Regions from separate parts of the Shewanella violacea DSS12 genome, predicted to be linked through region 1. Evidence: riboswitches for the same ligand, from Rfam matches in the RefSeq annotation. Region 1 holds a riboswitch; the other holds the start of a gene.
What was found. Region 1 has a riboswitch for thiamine pyrophosphate ahead of thiC (phosphomethylpyrimidine synthase ThiC). Riboswitches for the same ligand answer to the same signal wherever they lie in the genome.

Region 1 (8,282 bases):
GGCAACTCAAGGTGACTTTATTGGCGAGGAGGGATGTCTATCGATTCCTGGCTATAGAGCCAAGGTGGCCAGAAGTGAGCAAGTAACAGTAAAAGCGTTGGACCGTACTGGTAAGCCCTTTGAGATTGAGACTGACACATTCTTGGCTATTGTATTGCAGCATGAAATGGATCACCTCCAAGGCATAGTATTTACCGATCATCTGTCGAAACTTAAGCAGCAGATCGCACTAAAAAAAGTGAAGAAATACGTCTAAATCAATTATTACTTAAGTTTAATCGTTAATGCACTCGATTTTACTATCACTTGGTCCTGGCAAGTCTGAGACTGTCGCAGTTTATGGGCAGCTCTCAATCAAACAATCAAATACAAGCCCTTCAATCCTGTCCGGATAAATAATAGTGACTTGAATAGAACAGAGTCACTATTTTGTTTAAGTTCAGCCCTGAGTATTTCCCCACTATGGGTTTATATGTAATAAATGCGGCTTATGTACGAGAACTTATTTACAAGAACTTATTTTACGAGGATAAGAGCTGTTATAAACCAGTTTTTGTCATCCTTGGCTATTTTCAAAGTACAAGATTGTCAATAATTGAAACGCCTGGGCCAAAATATGCTCTGGGTTTGAAGACCATGGTAATTTTGTGGCATAAAGAATTTTAAGAGTAAAATTAGATGAAGCTAGTCTTGTTAACCCATGAGAGAGAAGTACAACGTCCAACTAATACAGGTTCACTGGCATTAAGTGCTTTTCCACAATGGTGCCGGAGGATTATGTGGTCGAGAGTGGCTCCGGATAGAGAGCTGATAGCATTAATAAATAGCCATAGAGCCGCAGTACTTTTCCCCAGACCTAAAAATCTTTTTAGCTCTGATAATCTCTCTGTGGAAAATACAACAGAGCAGCTTTATCTTGAGCATATTCCTGACACGCTCATCATCTTAGATGCAACCTGGCAAGAGGCCCGTAAGATGATGAGGCAAAGTCCTTACCTTAAGGCGGCGGATAAGTTTGCCTTAACTGAACAGCTTGATTCAGGTTTCACCCTGAGACGTAATCAAATAGAGGGCGGTTTGTGCACCATAGAGTGCATCATCAGCCTACTCGAGCTAAAGAGCCGTCATCAAGAGGCCGAAGAGTTAAAACAAGCCTTCGGTGATTTTCAAGCAGGCTGATAGCTCGAGTTAAAGAATTATGATAAAGAGGCTGAAGGGGTAAACCAAGCCTTTGGTGATTTTCAAGCAGGCTGATAGTTCGAGTTAAAGAATTATGATGAAGAGGCCGAAGAGTTAAAACAAGCCTTCGGCGATTTTCAAGCAAGCTGACAGTCTGGGTAAATCTACACACTAGACACTATATAAGGGTCAAGTAAATACAGAGAAAGTGGCTTATTGCACCGGCGAGCACAAATAGGTGCCATATCGCGTGGTTATAGGGAATGCGTTTACCAACATAGAATATCACCCCAAAACTGTAAAATAATCCGCCCAAAATTAATAACTGAAAACCCAGACTTGTCATGGAATCGATCATGTCACTCATGACGGTTGCGCACAACCAGCCCATCAATAGATAAAGGGCAACACTGAGCTTTTTGAAGCGATTAATGAATAAGGTTTTGAATAATACCCCACCAAATGCCAGAGACCAGATGGCGATTAAGATAATATTTGCCGTGGTACCATCTAGGGCAATCAGCATTAGAGGCGTGTAGGTACCTGCGATTAAGAAATAGATGGCACAATGATCGGCAATTTTAAGTCTGTGTTTCCATATTGGATCAGAGATTGAATGATATAAGGTGGAGCAGCTAAAGAGTAATATGATACTGGCACAGTAGATAACCAGTCCGAACAATTGAACTGTGTTGAGTGTTTCCTGGCCTTTAATGAGAGAAAGTATAAGTCCGACAATCCCAGCTATAATCCCCAAGCCGTGGCTTATGCTGTTTGCCATCTCTTCTTTGTGAGTATAACCGCTGCTATTGACCGAGGCTGTCTGTTGAGCAAAAGATTCTTCTAGTGGCATATATACCAATTCCCTTAAATCGTATCGGTGGAGTCTAACAGCTAAATCTGCATAAAACCATACTTGAGCGTACACGTGTAAGCTAAGTCTCTTGTGTCAGAATGAACTTTTCGTCTAATTAGTTATCTGAGTTTTCATTGATATTCGCTCCAAGATGAAATCTTGGTACTGACTCATTCACTGCATTTTAATTGAAGTGAACAGACAAAGATAAACCACAGGGATGATGCTATTGAAGGCATTTCAGATAGAGGGGCTTTTATTTAACGCTCAGCAGGATGAACTGCAGGGGATAAAGGCTGATAAGAGTGCTGAGGATTTCGAGGTTCAGTTTGATGACTTCTGGGACTCTCAAGAGCTGAGCTATGAGCTGAATCATGATCATAGCACTTTTATCTTAACCGAGAATAAGCATGCTGATCTAGCTGCCAACCGGCCCTGGACTTCTTGGTTATTGGTGACTGCTGGGGTAATAATCTGTCACCTGGCACTGGTGTTTACGTTAGATCTACTCTGGATACCCGCTCCTCAGTTATATCCCGAAGCTAAGATCAAGGGCATTCAATCACAAGGTCCTCAATTAAAAGTCCCCCGATTAAAAGCTTATATGTATTTTAAAGCCCCAGTGATAGAAAAAAGTAAGTCTGAAATAATCGACAAACAAATACAGCAAGCTAAGCCGCTGGTGTCTGATTTGCCTGCCAATGACTTACAGATTAAAGAAGCAACTGCCCAGGGCTATCAAGTAAAGCCAGCGAAAGAGAAGGAAAAACGAGAGAGTGACACTCGCCCACTTAAGAAAATATTAGTACAAGAGACCTTGATACAAGAGAGCTTAGTACATGAGACTTTAGTACAAAATACTGTAGTCAAACAGCTTAAACAGCCTCCGGTTAAGCAAGCTGATGTTTCCAATCCTGAGACTGCTTATCCCCAGAGTAAGTCTGCCAATTTCTTTTCGTCTGAACCTGAGAGCAATGATGAGAGGGACAAGCTTATTATTTCAAATTTCAGTTCTTCAACCCAAAAATACCTTTCCCGGCAGAGAGAGGAAGCTCTGGGAGAGCTTGTTGTCAAACAAGCCAATCAATATAGCCAAACTAAAACACTCAGTGAGATGGATGGCGAGATGATTATTCTCAAGCTCCCTAAAGTTGACACTTGGAGCAATGCACAGAGCTTAGATAACGGGTTAGATCCGAACCGAATCGTCAAACAGGGAGATACCTGCTACCGAATTGTTCAAACACCCACCCAAATAGATCCCCATGCAGAGAGTCTCGGCTATGCATTTCGCTGTGATGGTGACTCGCTCGTTGCGGCGTTAAAGCGGGCTATAGCAAAAAGAGTACATAAAACACCCATTAAGCGATAACGTCAATGATGAAATAATTTAATGTCAGATTGGTGATTTCAACATAAAATATTTTCAATGTGTATATTTCTTTAATAAATACAATCTATTGAGTTTTAAGTCTGCGTGATTTTTTTCGATTTAATATCTTTACAAAAGTCTTGTTAACTTTCATGTTTTAAGATTATACTTGTTAAATCTTGTCGGAGTGCCTAAAGGCTGAGACCGTTTATTCGGGATCCGTTGAACCTGATCAGGTTAAAACCTGCGAAGGAAACAAGCATGATAATGTCCATAAATCGTGTGAATTTCTGTATTCATTGAATCATGATATTTTGATTCAATGGCTGCTAATTTTAGTGTCATCACCTCAATTTTTTGAGTCGAAGACCTGAGGTTTAGTACCTGATAATCAGAATATATTCATTTTATCGTCATTATCTGTGACATAGAGACGTGTTCTCGTGTCTGTTATTCAACTCTCCTGACAAGCAACTTCATTTCAATTAAAGTGAGATTGCTTATGTCAAACCGCCGCGAAACCCGAGCTAAAGCTCAAGAGTTCATCGATACCCTAAAGCCGCTACAGCACCCTAATTCTGAGAAAGTCTATCTAACGGGTAGTCGTGAAGACCTCCGTGTCGGTATGCGCCAAATTCTCCAGTCGGATACCATGGTTGGGGGGACCGAGCCTGATCCCATCTTGAAGCCCAATGCCCCGCTAAAAATCTATGACTGTGCCGGGCCCTATTCAGATCCTGATGCCGATATCAATGTCCGTAAGGGCCTGGGTAAATTCAGAAATAACTGGATTATAGAACGTGATGATACTGAGCAGCTTAGCGGTGTCAGTTCAGGTTTTACTCAAAAAAGACTCGCCGACGATGGCTTAGATCACTTGAGATTCGATTCTCTGCTTCCTCCACGAAAGGCAAAACCTGGCCAGTGTGTTACCCAGTTACATTATGCCAGGAAAGGCATTATCACCCCGGAAATGGAATATATTGCCATTCGGGAAAATATGGGTCAGTCAGAGATCACCGACGAGACATTGACCCGCAAGGCGCCAGGAGAAAGCTTCGGAGCGTCGATTACTGAGCCGATTACTCCCGAGTTTGTCAGAAGTGAAATCGCCAGAGGGCGTGCGATTATTCCTTTGAATATCAACCATCCAGAAGCCGAGCCCATGATCATTGGCCGAAACTTTCTGGTTAAGGTTAATGCTAATATCGGTAATTCAGCAGTGACTTCTTCTATCGAAGAGGAGGTCGAAAAACTGGTCTGGTCTACTCGATGGGGCGCGGATACCGTGATGGACCTGTCTACTGGCCGTTATATACATGAAACGCGAGAGTGGATCATTCGTAACTCTCCGGTTCCTATCGGGACTGTGCCTATCTATCAGGCTTTAGAGAAGGTCAATGGCGTCGCCGAAGATCTGAATTGGGCCGTGTTTAAGGATACCTTGATTGAACAGGCAGAGCAGGGCGTCGATTACTTCACCATTCATGCCGGCGTATTACTGCGTTACGTGCCAATGACGGCAAATCGCCTGACGGGTATTGTCTCACGTGGTGGCGCCATCATGGCCAAGTGGTGTCTGTCACATCATCAGGAAAACTTCCTCTACGAGCACTTCAGAGAAATTTGTGAGCTTTGTGCCGCCTATGACGTGTCCTTATCTCTGGGGGATGGCATGCGTCCGGGCTCTATCGCAGATGCGAACGATGAGGCGCAGTTTGCTGAGCTGGAAACCTTAGGCGAGTTGGTTAAAATCGCTTGGGAGTACGATGTACAGACCATCATTGAAGGTCCTGGTCACATTCCCATGAATCTTATCAAAGAGAATATGGAAAAACAGTTAGAGGTATGTGACGAAGCCCCTTTCTATACCTTAGGCCCACAAACGACAGATATTGCACCTGGATATGATCACTTCACCTCAGGTATTGGCGCCGCCATGATTGCCTGGTTTGGTTGCTCCATGCTCTGTTATGTGACACCTAAAGAGCACCTTGGATTGCCAAACAAGGAAGATGTGAAGCAAGGATTAATCACCTATAAGATAGCGGCTCATGCCGGTGATGTGGCTAAAGGACATCCGACTGCGCAAATTCGCGACAATGCCTTATCCAAGGCTCGTTTCGAGTTCCGTTGGGAAGATCAATATAACCTAGGACTGGACCCGGAAACTGCCAAAGCCTATCACGATGAATCTCTGCCTCAGGAATCGGCCAAGGTAGCTCATTTCTGCTCAATGTGTGGACCTAAGTTCTGTTCGATGAAAATCAGTCAAGAGGTGCGTGAATATGCGGCGGCTCAAAAGCTTGAGATACAGACCGATGAAGAGTTTAAGGCGAAAAACACTGCCGTCTTAAGCTCTAATCTGGATAGAGAGAAGGGGATGGCCATGATGTCGGCAGAGTTTAAGGCTAAAGGCGCCGCTTTATATCATGAAGCTGGTGCGGCTAAACCTGTTCTGGATGAGGTTGAGGGCTAACCTATGGCAAATTTAGAGCCGACTTCGTCGGCTTTAAAGCCTGTTGTTTGGTCAATAGCAGGCTCTGACAGTGGTGGCGGCGCAGGTATTCAGGCGGATCTAGCCACCATGAATGATCTCGCTTGTCATGCTTGCACTGTGATCACGACGTTAACGGCCCAGAGCTCGGTCGCTGTCAATTTGGTTGAGCCGGTATCCGATGAGATGCTGCTGGCTCAACTCGATACCTTGCTACAAGACTTGCCACCCAAAGCGATAAAGATAGGTTTATTGGCAAATCAGCGGCAGATAGATCTCTTGAGTCGTTGGCTCGCCTTGGATCTTCCCGACCACAACAAGCGCAATGGCACAGAGGTCGCGGTTATCTTAGATCCTGTCATGATAGCCAGCTGTGGTGACAGGCTAGATGGAGACGATACTCGTCTCGATTTTACGCCATTTAAGGGCCTGCTCACACTGATCACCCCAAATGCTCTTGAGCTGGGTGAGCTGGTGGGACAAACCTTAACTGACATGTCCCAGTATCATCAGGCGGCCAAAGACTTGTCGTTATCACTAGATACCAATGTGTTGGCTAAAGGCGGGGATAAAGGTCCCGCTTGGCGCTCTGATTTGGCTCAAGATATCTTTGTCTGTACTCGCGCCGCGGCGTGCTCCGAAATACATCAGCAAGCTAGTTTTTTGTTATCGAGTCAACGTATTGCGTCGAACAATAATCACGGTACCGGATGCACCTTAAGCTCGGCCATTGCCAGTGTGATGGCCTCAGGTTTTGTACTTCATGATGCTATTGTGGTGGCTAAGGCTTATGTTAGTGCCGGAATAAAGCACAGTTATCGTGTGGGTGATGGACCTGGTCCATTAGCGCGCACCGGATGGCCTAAAGAGCTCAGTGCTTTTCCGAAAATTTCAAGCTTAGACGATGGACCTTCTCTTCCTCGGGGGATCAAGTTTAAGGCCATAGACGAAAGGTTAGGCCTCTATCCTGTTGTGTCTGAGTTGTCACTGTTAGAAACCTTGCTCAGAGCCGGGGCTAAAACGATTCAACTTAGGATTAAGGATGAGAATGATCCTCACCTTGAAGATAAAATAGCCCAGGCTATAGTTCTAGGCCGGGATTATCAGGCTAAAGTCTTTATCAATGATTATTGGGAGTTGGCGCTCAAACATAATGCCTATGGTGTACATCTTGGTCAGGAAGACCTCTATGATGCGGATCTTAAGCGTATTGCTGATGCACAAATGGCCTTGGGTATTTCAAGCCATAGCTATTTTGAGCTCTTACTCGCATCGCAAATAACGCCTTCCTATATCGCACTGGGTCATATCTTTCCTACGACGACTAAGGAGATGCCTTCAGCGCCTCAGGGCCTGATGAAACTGCAGCATTATGTGGACCTGTTTAAGGGACATTATCCCTTGGTGGCGATTGGTGGCATAAATGCCAGCCGTATCCCTAAGGTTAAGACAACAGGAGTAGACGATATTGCCGTGGTGAGAGCCCTGAGTGAATCAGAGCAACCTGGCGCCACCTATAGAGCCTTATCCTCTGCCTGGGAGCAAGCCAATGTCGTTGAGTAATTCCGAATTTCTGCGCTATTCCAGGCAAATTTTATTGCCAGATGTGGGTGAGATAGGTCAGATAAACCTGTTGCAGGCCCATGTTGCCATCGTTGGTATCGGCGGTTTAGGTCATCTGGTTGCTCAGTATCTGGCGGCGGCCGGTGTGGGTCACCTGACACTGATTGATGATGACAAGATTGAGTTATCAAATTTGCCAAGGCAACTGCTTTTTAGTGATAAGGATATCGGTGAGTATAAATCCAAGACCGCGGCGCATAAGTTATCCAATGCTTACTCGGCCTGTGATTTACACGCAGTTACCGATAAATTAGCCGAACATAATCGCTTAGACTTGCTGGAGCACATGGACCTAGTGTTCGATTGCACCGATGATTTTAGCACTCGTCATTTGATCAACTTAACATGTCTTCAAGCCAAGGTTCCATTAATAACCGCCTCGGTGGCCAACTTCAATGGTCAGCTGTTTATGCTTGATATGGAGTCTTGTCCTGATTCTGGCTGTTATGCATGTCTGTTTCCCGAAGATTCTCTTGTGAGTCAGACTTGTCAGAGCATTGGAGTCTTGGGCCCTATGGTTGGGGTTATGGCATCCATGCAGGCCTTGCTTGGGATGAATATACTCTTGGGGGTGCCTGTGCCTCAAGGGAGATTATTCAGATTCGATGGCCGAGCAATGCAGTGGCGTGAGTCGGCACTGAGTCGTGATAGTGATTGTCATGTATGTGGTGGCTTAATGGCACAGTCCAGAACTGAATCCCAAATACCTGATTTAACCGTGATCTCTAGTGGGGCTAATCAATGACACAAAATAA
Region 2 (8,282 bases), 330 kb from region 1:
GATTTGGCCTTCGCCTGCTTCGCCTCATCCGCGCCATTCTCAGTTACCGCTTGTAAGAAAATATCTCCCAGACGATTAAGACCTTCACCTTGGGCAATAATGAATTCCCAAGGTGATAATCCCCCATGATCGGGTACACGCACACCAGCATCGAGAATGACTTTTAATTGAGATTCATCGGGAGCGGGGGCAATAAGGCGTGGGCAAGATTGGCGAGTCAGCAATAATTCAGTCGCGTCCAAGAGTATTTCCTTCTGTGAATGGGCTTGAATAATTCAAGCTATATCAATTTGGTTTGCCAGTAAGAGTAACAAAGACGCCAATAAAAATCCCACCAATCTGGTGGGATTTACCGAATCCACCAGCAGGATACGTCACTTTAGCGACCCAGATTCTGGCTATAGATGACTGTCAGAATAAGATTTAGATATTCCCTTATGGATGAAGTAGTCCACACTGGTATACCGTCCGCCGCCACCTATTATCAAGGCAAGCAACATGATTGAATAGGTTATCGCGAACTCGATGCCATTATTTAAAATGACAAAATTGCCTGAGCTGGTTAGCCATTCGTAATTACCATGCTCTTGTAAGATAGTCTTAGCCGCACTGAGTTTATCGCCCGCTGCCAACACCTGATCATTTGCCAACCAAGAGCCGCCATCGGCTATGGCCAACCAACCATTATTCCAATGAACGGAGAATGCCGCCACTAGCATGGTAACCAGTAAAGGAATGGAGATTAATCGAGTCCCTAGGCCAATAATTAACAGCAAACCACCGATAAACTCGGTCCCAGCAGCTAAACTCACCATCACTTCGGGCATAGGCAGACCGAGTCCCCAGTCAGGGTTACCAAACCAGGCCACGGTATCGCTAAAATGAGATAACTTGTTATAACCCGCTTGCATCAACACAGGTGCTAAGTACAAGCGTAAAGCCAAAGGGGCAATACCCGATACCTGGTGTAGCAGATTGACAAACCTTTGATACGCACTCACCACAAACATGCTCACTCCTTACATATACTATTGTCAGAATAGACCTTAGTGCGAAGGATTATCTTTCAGCTATAAATCAATCTCAGAGTAAAAAGTGCTAATGCTGGGGGAGTGCCGTTTGGCTTAGGATAAAATGAGTGAGTAAAACTGACTGAAACAATCCAGGTATTGTGACCCAGGTTGAGAGCTTGAGTCTCTTGGTAAACCAAATACTTCTTCAACCTCTATGTCAATTTCAACGTCAGCAGCCATCAGCAGCGACCAGCAAGCCGCAAACACCCAGTAGATGTTGATTGCCGCGGGTAATGCCGCTTTGGCATCTAGGGTCAATTTAGGGTGATTATCCAGATAAGAATCTATCAAAAAATGCCGCTGAGCCGTCGAAAGATCGTGACTAGAGAGCACGCCAGCCAGATCGAATAAGGGATGAGAGCTGCAGGCATATTCAAAATCTATGCACTGCAGTCGGCCATTGTTAAACAATAAATTATGGGGATTGAGATCCCTATGGCTATATTGCTCCCCCAATGCGCAGGCGTCGAGTTCATCTAACCACAACCTGATGTCATTTCTAAGAGACAGGAGTTGAAGATGTTTCTCTCGCCAGGCTATGTGCTTGGGACATGCTTGGTCCTGAGATTTATCATTGCAAAATTGGCTCCATATATCATACATAGAAGCCTGATAAATCGACCATTGTCTAGATACACTGAGACTGTTTTGTGGGCATTCTAGTCTGGTTAACTGAGTTAACAGTAACAATAACGCTGACTCGGCACCTGGCCATTGCATCGACTCATTAATCAGGGGATGGGCAGATTTGGCGGCGATTAACTTGCCCCACCTATGCTCCTCCTCTTGCTCGATATATTCACACAGGTAATATTTTTTATCATCACTGACAAAATACAGATCTGGTGCCAGCCCTTGCTCTGCCGCTATTTTCCAGTTATTAATCTCGTCATCACGGTCGCAAATATGACTACTAGCCGATGAGTTCACTCGCAACACCCAACTGCTATTCCGATCACGGATCAAGTAATTCTGGTTACTCAGTCCCTCGGCTAACACAGCAACTGAAACAGAAGAAGACAGCACTAAGCCTGCGCTTTGCAGCCCAGCCTTAACATCCTGGGGCAAACTATTTAATAGCAGGGATTGCTGCATCACATCCGATATCTCATGTTTTTAATCGATTAGGCCGATGCAACACGCTGTTCACGCATCGCCGTACGCCATAAGAAATAGCCAGCTATGGCCATACCGACATACAAGATAAATAACATTGACGTTAGCATGAGCCCTTTTTGCAGATAAAGATAGATGGAGACAAAATCGATCACCACCCAGTAGAGCCAATTTTCTAGCACCTTCTTGGTGACTAAATATGTCGTCATAACCGCAAAACATGTGGTCGCGGCATCGAGATAGGCATAGGAAGCTTGGGTATAGTTAGACATTAAGAAACCCACGATCACAGAGACACTCGCAGTGCCCAGTATCAGCTGAACATGGCGCTTCAGACTCCAGGACACAACTTCGATGCCCGAATCATCTGTCCTTCCCTTTGACCACTGATGCAGGCCATAGAACGCCATCGCCATATAATACACATTGAGCACCGACTCCATTAACAGAGACACTTTCCAAAACAGCGCTGTGTAGATTGCTGTACTGGCGAATGCGGCAAACCAACACCAGATACTGCCTTTCATCGCCAATATCAGGTAGGCTGCGGCGAGCGTGACAGCAACGGCCTCCCAGGCAGTTAAAGCCGTTGCTTCTATTAATGCCCCATTGAAAGTGCTTAACAAGGCTGACCAAAAATCCATCATGACTGTTCCCCAAATAGTACTTTGCTAACGTAAAACAAATGCTCGCCAGACTCTTAGGAGTCAAGCGAGCATAGGCTAAACATTTAAACCGATAAACTTACTGAGTGTGTGACAAATCCAGCTCACCACCAATAAACTTACATACAAACACGGCCTTGCCCCATTTTTCATGGGCTGCCTGCATCTCAGTCGCCAGCATAGCCATCACATCACCATAGTCACCGCACACCTGAGTCGCCATGGCATTGGTTTTACGTTCAATATTTTCATAGCTATCCAAGCGATTGATAAACCATAGGATAGGATCCAGGTAGTTATCTTGCAGGGGGTAACAACTTATCTCGGCAGTTAATTTCATTTCTCGACCTCAGGTGACACTCAGTTAAGAGATGCCACCACAATTAAATAAATAACTAATATAACTCAGATAACTAAAATGTCAGTTAGAGAAACTTGACGTTAACAGTCAAACCCAACTGGCGTGGATCACCAAAGCGTATATATTGTTTGTCTGCCCAGCCTTGATCTGGCTCATTACCGAAGTAGAAACCGCGAGTACCGTAATCTTCATCGAACAAGTTGCGGCCCCATAGGTACGCTGACCAGACATCTGTTTCATATCCGACACGGGCATTGAAGATGGTATAGGCCTGTGATTTGGATTCGTTGCTATCTGAGTAGTAAAACTCACTCTTACCACTGGTTGTCAGGTTTGTGAACCAACCTGAATCGGTGCGATAGGTCGCGCCGGCACTGTAAGTCAAGTTAGGTGAATGGGCAAGATCTCGCCCCGTCAAATCCACTGTCCCACCGTACTTATCTTGATAAGAATAATCGCCATAGGCCGTTTCTAGCCAGCCTAGACTGGCATATAACTTAAGGTTTGAAGTGGCATACCAGTCACCCTCGAGTTCGGCACCATAGTTATGTGAACTACCGGCATTCTCTGTAAATAGGATAAACTTTTGTGGCTCTTCTGGGTTTTGCTGAGAGGCTGCGACTTGCTGATCGCGTCTATCCATGTAGAACAAAGAGATGTTAGTGCTAGCGTCGCCATCGAGCCAGCGTGACTTAAGCCCTATCTCATAGTTATATAAGGTCTCGGTGTCATACTCTTTCTTATCTGACAGCTCTTCTGGCAATGTCATATTAAAACCACCGGCCTTATAGCCACGGGCTATCCTGGCATAGGCTTCATGGCTATCGCTAAGTGCCTTACTCAGGGCAATATGACCGCCCCACATGGTTTCACCTGGGCTAAATTTATCACCAGCACTGTCGCTGTAATCACTGTCACGACGCTCTACTCGCAGACCAAAAGACAAGGCGTAACCCGCACCTAGATCTGAATCTAGTTGACCAAATACGGCAGTATTATTAGCTTCATATTCGGCATTAAGCGTATCTAACCAACCGTTGTAATCTTCAACTGTGTCATTGTCTTCAGTTAAGCGCATACCATAAACGCCCAGTAACCAATCTGTGCTATCGGAAAAGATACGTCCAGCTTGAGTAGAGCTGAGTCTAAACTCTTGGCTAATGGTATTTCGCTCGCCCTTCTTGCCCCAGGTATAGTCATATTCACAAGCCTCGCCATCACAATCGAGCCCGCCCCAGTGATCAGGATTTGCCCAGTCACCATCATAGTTATAATGAGTCTGAGAGTTGGCATATGATGTCAAAGACACGAGTTCGAACTGCTCGGCACCTGAGTAAGTAAACTTAAGCGAGCTACCAGTAGTGCGCTGCTTATCGACGCCTGGTGCATCGGTCTGAGTATTTTCACCATTGTTATCCAGTGTCCATACATCGTAACCATTATCGTAATCCGCGTGGAGTAAGGTTAAGTCTATCTGTAGATCGTCGCTGGCATACCAGCGCAATTTAGCTCGGCCAGAAAACTCATCACGGGCATTGGTGTCATCACGGCCAAGATAGAGATTATCCTGATAGCCATTTTGTTGATGCTGCTGTAGAGATACCCGATAGAGGAGTTTACCCGAATCGGTTAATGGTCCAGAGCTAAATCCGCTGAATGTCGTGAGGTTATCATCACCCACTGACACTTCGGCTCCATGCTCAAACACATCGGTAGGGTCATTACTCTTAAGGTATATCAATCCCGCTAAGGCATTGGCACCGTATCGTGTTCCTTGTGGGCCGCGCAATACTTCCACCTGCTGCAGATCGTACATGCTAGAAATCATGCCCAGGCCCGACATGTCGATATCATCGATAATGTAACCTACAGATGAATTCGGCGCGCCTTGGTACTCCTCCTGCTCGCCGACACCACGGATTTGGAAATATTTAGGCCGAGAGCTACCGCCGGACCAGTTAAAGTTCGCGATAGAATTAAGCACATCTTCGAAGTGTTGTGCGCCTTCATCTTCTATCTGTTGCTGGTTGATAACGGTAATGCTTGATGGCATTTTATCCAGTGTCGAGCCTCGAAAATCAGAGCTAACCACTATCACTTCCATCTCATCGGCAGGTGCCTCTGTGGGTTCTGAAGCGAGTGCGTGCTGGCTGATTAATGCGGTCGATACCGCGAGAGCTACCGGAGAAAGTCTCTTCAAGAAGGTAGAATCGGAACAAAAAGATTTAAGTGTAAACATAGGACCCCAAATTATAATTTTTGAGATCCGGCAACTGGAAAAGCGAGAAAGGATATTTTGGTCGACTACAGATGTTCTTAACAGACATCTTGAAAGTATCAAACCTATTGGCCCATTCCTACGCCGGTATTAGCCGGATCAGGTTCAAAGGGTTTGTCATCTGACATCTCAGAAACTGGCATATGTACATAACAGTCTCACCCCTTGGCAGGCGGGATTATACATGAATCAAACAAGACATTGACAAAGATATGCCATCAAATGAGGAATTTACACACACTTGGCACACAAAAAACGTCAGCTAAGCTGACGCTTTTTATTTCCAAGTTATACCGGCTCAATCAAGAAGAGATCAGTTAGAGAAAGCTTCTCTCACATATAGCTCGTAGCGAATGGCATTAGCATTAGGGGAAACCGCCATAACTTGCATACGCTGCATGCCATGTAACTTCAATGATTTCCATGGACTGGCTTCATCTTCCAGCGTGGAACCGTTTATGTCATACCAGGTAAACTTGTATTGCACTCGCAAATCCGTAGAGACCTTACTCACAATCATCCCGGTACCTTGCAGCAGGCCGCCCTGCTGACGCGCCTTTAATTGCTCGACTCCAACGTCACTCGCAAAGCTGCTGTTATCTATTCTGACTTCACCGGTAGAGCTGCCCATCACGCCCGCAGTGTGCTGAGCACAAGCCGTAAAAATAAGGGCCGATGCTAAGACCAAAACGATTTTCTTCATTTCATTCGCTCCAAATTAATTTAACCCCATCATACAGGGATCGTCATTACCTACTCTTGTAGATAAGTATTGATAAAACAAGCCTAACCTAAACTCCGACTCAGTTTAAGATAAGATTAACCAGCTAAATTAGCACAGCAGATTAATGTCTCCATGAATGTTAACTGGCTTTAAGTCCAGGATCAGTGGATCAAAAAATGAGCTCTAGCGGTAGCGATGAGTTTCTTTCTATTGGTTTGCCAACAATTGATACTCACATTAGCCACCCGGCGCCCTTGCCTGGTGATCTTACATTCGGCAAAGCTGTCTTTATGGTATCCGGCCCTCAAATAGTCAATGGAAAAATCCACCACCTTAGGCACTCTTGAGGTATGCATAAACACCATAAGTTGCACGATCGCCGACATCTCCATAAAGCCGGCAATCACGCCACCATGGATAGCTGGCAATATAGGATTACCGATATTCTCATCTCTTGCCGGCAGTCTAAACACCAGCTCATCCCCGAAACGCTCCACATTCATGCCGATGAAATCAGTATAGGGAACATGAGCTAAAAGATGGGCGAAGTCGTTAAGCGCCGTCGCCCGCTTGACTATTTCTTTAACGTCAAGCTCTTTGCCCCTTGGCTCACTCGCCTTGCTTGTATCTGCCGATGAAGCATGATTTACAGCACCTTCATTAACAGTGCCTTGATTTACAGCACCATTATTTACAGCCCTGGTACTAACGGCCTCACCATCCACGGCATTGGTGCTCGCCGATACGGCGTTAAGACTAGCTGATAGACTTGGCTTTTGTCCCAGTAAAGCCTGACGAAAATCATCGCCAATCATTTCCGGGCTTATCCGCATGAAAGAGCCAACGGCATGGGCAATGGGATCATCAATCGAGTCTTGATAAGCTATGGCTCGAGTGAAAGAGACGCTAGAAGAAATTTTATAACATTCTGCGAAACCATACACTGGCTTATTGGGATCCGCAGGCTTCATATAATCCACCCGCAGATCGAGTGTCGGCGAGAGCTCCAATGACTGATATTTATCATAGATAGCGCAAACAACAGCACTACCACTGGCTGTATCCATTAAAGTGGTGATCACACCACCATGAATAACACCAGTATCGGGATAACCAATCAGTTCCTCATTGTATGGCAGTTCAATGAGGACATGATGCTCACTGGCTTCGTGTACCTTTAATTTTAAACGACGGCATTGAGCCAGCTGATCGACAAAGCGAGTCGCGATTTGTGTCAATGGGAAAACATCTGAATTGACCTGCATGACAGTGCGCTCTCTATTAGCTGTTAATGCTTAACATGGGACCTAAGGAGCAACCACCCAATAGGTGCATATGTATATGATACACCTCTTGACCACCGTGCTTATTGCAATTCATTATGATGCGGTAACCATCTTCGGCAATCCCAGCCTCTTGTGCCAATTTAGCCGCGACTGTGACCATACGACCTAAGGCTTTCTCATCCGATGCTTTTACATCGTTGGTGGTTGCAATCAAGTGATTGGGGATGATCAATATATGAGTCGGCGCTCTAGCGTTGATGTCTCTGAATGCCGTGACTAGATCGTCTTGATATAGAATATCAGCGGGGATTTCACGTCGAATGATCTTGCTAAAAATGGTTTCTTCAGCCATCTGACTGTCCTCTTTTCTTTAGTGTTTCCACAGTATACGCATAAATTTATGACTTGTGAGTATATGAGAGTAAAGAGTAAAAACAACTGACTATAAAACATTCTTTTAATAGCAGGTTTCACTCCTTATGATCAGACAATCCTCAAACTCAATAACAGATAAAATGAGTCTGGTATCGAATTTTCACCTACAAAAAAGGGAGTGATAATGAATCACTCCCCTAATATGCTTATCCAGCATTATTACCCTTGCTTTATTCTCGCACTCACTCTCGCTTCAGAATGGGCTTCTAGCCAATATTTTTGTAACACAGGATTATTAAGCCCAGATGCTGTGTCCGCTAAGTTCCAGGCACGTTTCCAGATCCCATCGGCTATCATATGCACCACGGCACTCTCAATGGCTTGGGCCACACAGAGACTCACTG

Region 2: it holds a riboswitch for thiamine pyrophosphate, as region 1 does, so the genes downstream of both, SVI_RS12700 (TonB-dependent receptor) here and thiC (phosphomethylpyrimidine synthase ThiC) in region 1, are expected to answer to the same signal.

Annotation. Positions count from the first base shown of each region.
Region 1 covers NC_014012.1:2,715,766-2,724,047, reverse strand. The annotation lists gene def (peptide deformylase) at 1-256, shown strand, start outside; gene SVI_RS11290 (DTW domain-containing protein) at 679-1,179, shown strand; gene trhA (PAQR family membrane homeostasis protein TrhA) at 1,358-2,032, opposite strand; gene SVI_RS20745 (hypothetical protein) at 2,265-3,407, shown strand; TPP riboswitch at 3,581-3,679, shown strand; gene thiC (phosphomethylpyrimidine synthase ThiC) at 3,910-5,886, shown strand; gene thiE (thiamine phosphate synthase) at 5,890-7,467, shown strand; gene SVI_RS11265 (HesA/MoeB/ThiF family protein) at 7,454-8,272, shown strand; gene thiS (sulfur carrier protein ThiS) at 8,269-8,282, shown strand, end outside.
Region 2 covers NC_014012.1:3,046,361-3,054,642, forward strand. The annotation lists gene SVI_RS12675 (NAD(P)H nitroreductase) at 1-242, opposite strand, end outside; gene SVI_RS12680 (HvfX family Cu-binding RiPP maturation protein) at 399-1,010, opposite strand; gene SVI_RS12685 (phosphotransferase) at 1,125-2,168, opposite strand; gene pnuC (nicotinamide riboside transporter PnuC) at 2,198-2,836, opposite strand; gene SVI_RS12695 (hypothetical protein) at 2,934-3,194, opposite strand; gene SVI_RS12700 (TonB-dependent receptor) at 3,280-5,454, opposite strand; TPP riboswitch at 5,553-5,669, opposite strand; gene SVI_RS12705 (YcfL family protein) at 5,807-6,196, opposite strand; gene SVI_RS22080 (PaaI family thioesterase) at 6,379-7,482, opposite strand; gene hinT (purine nucleoside phosphoramidase) at 7,499-7,855, opposite strand; gene SVI_RS12725 (CsgG/HfaB family protein) at 8,098-8,282, opposite strand, start outside.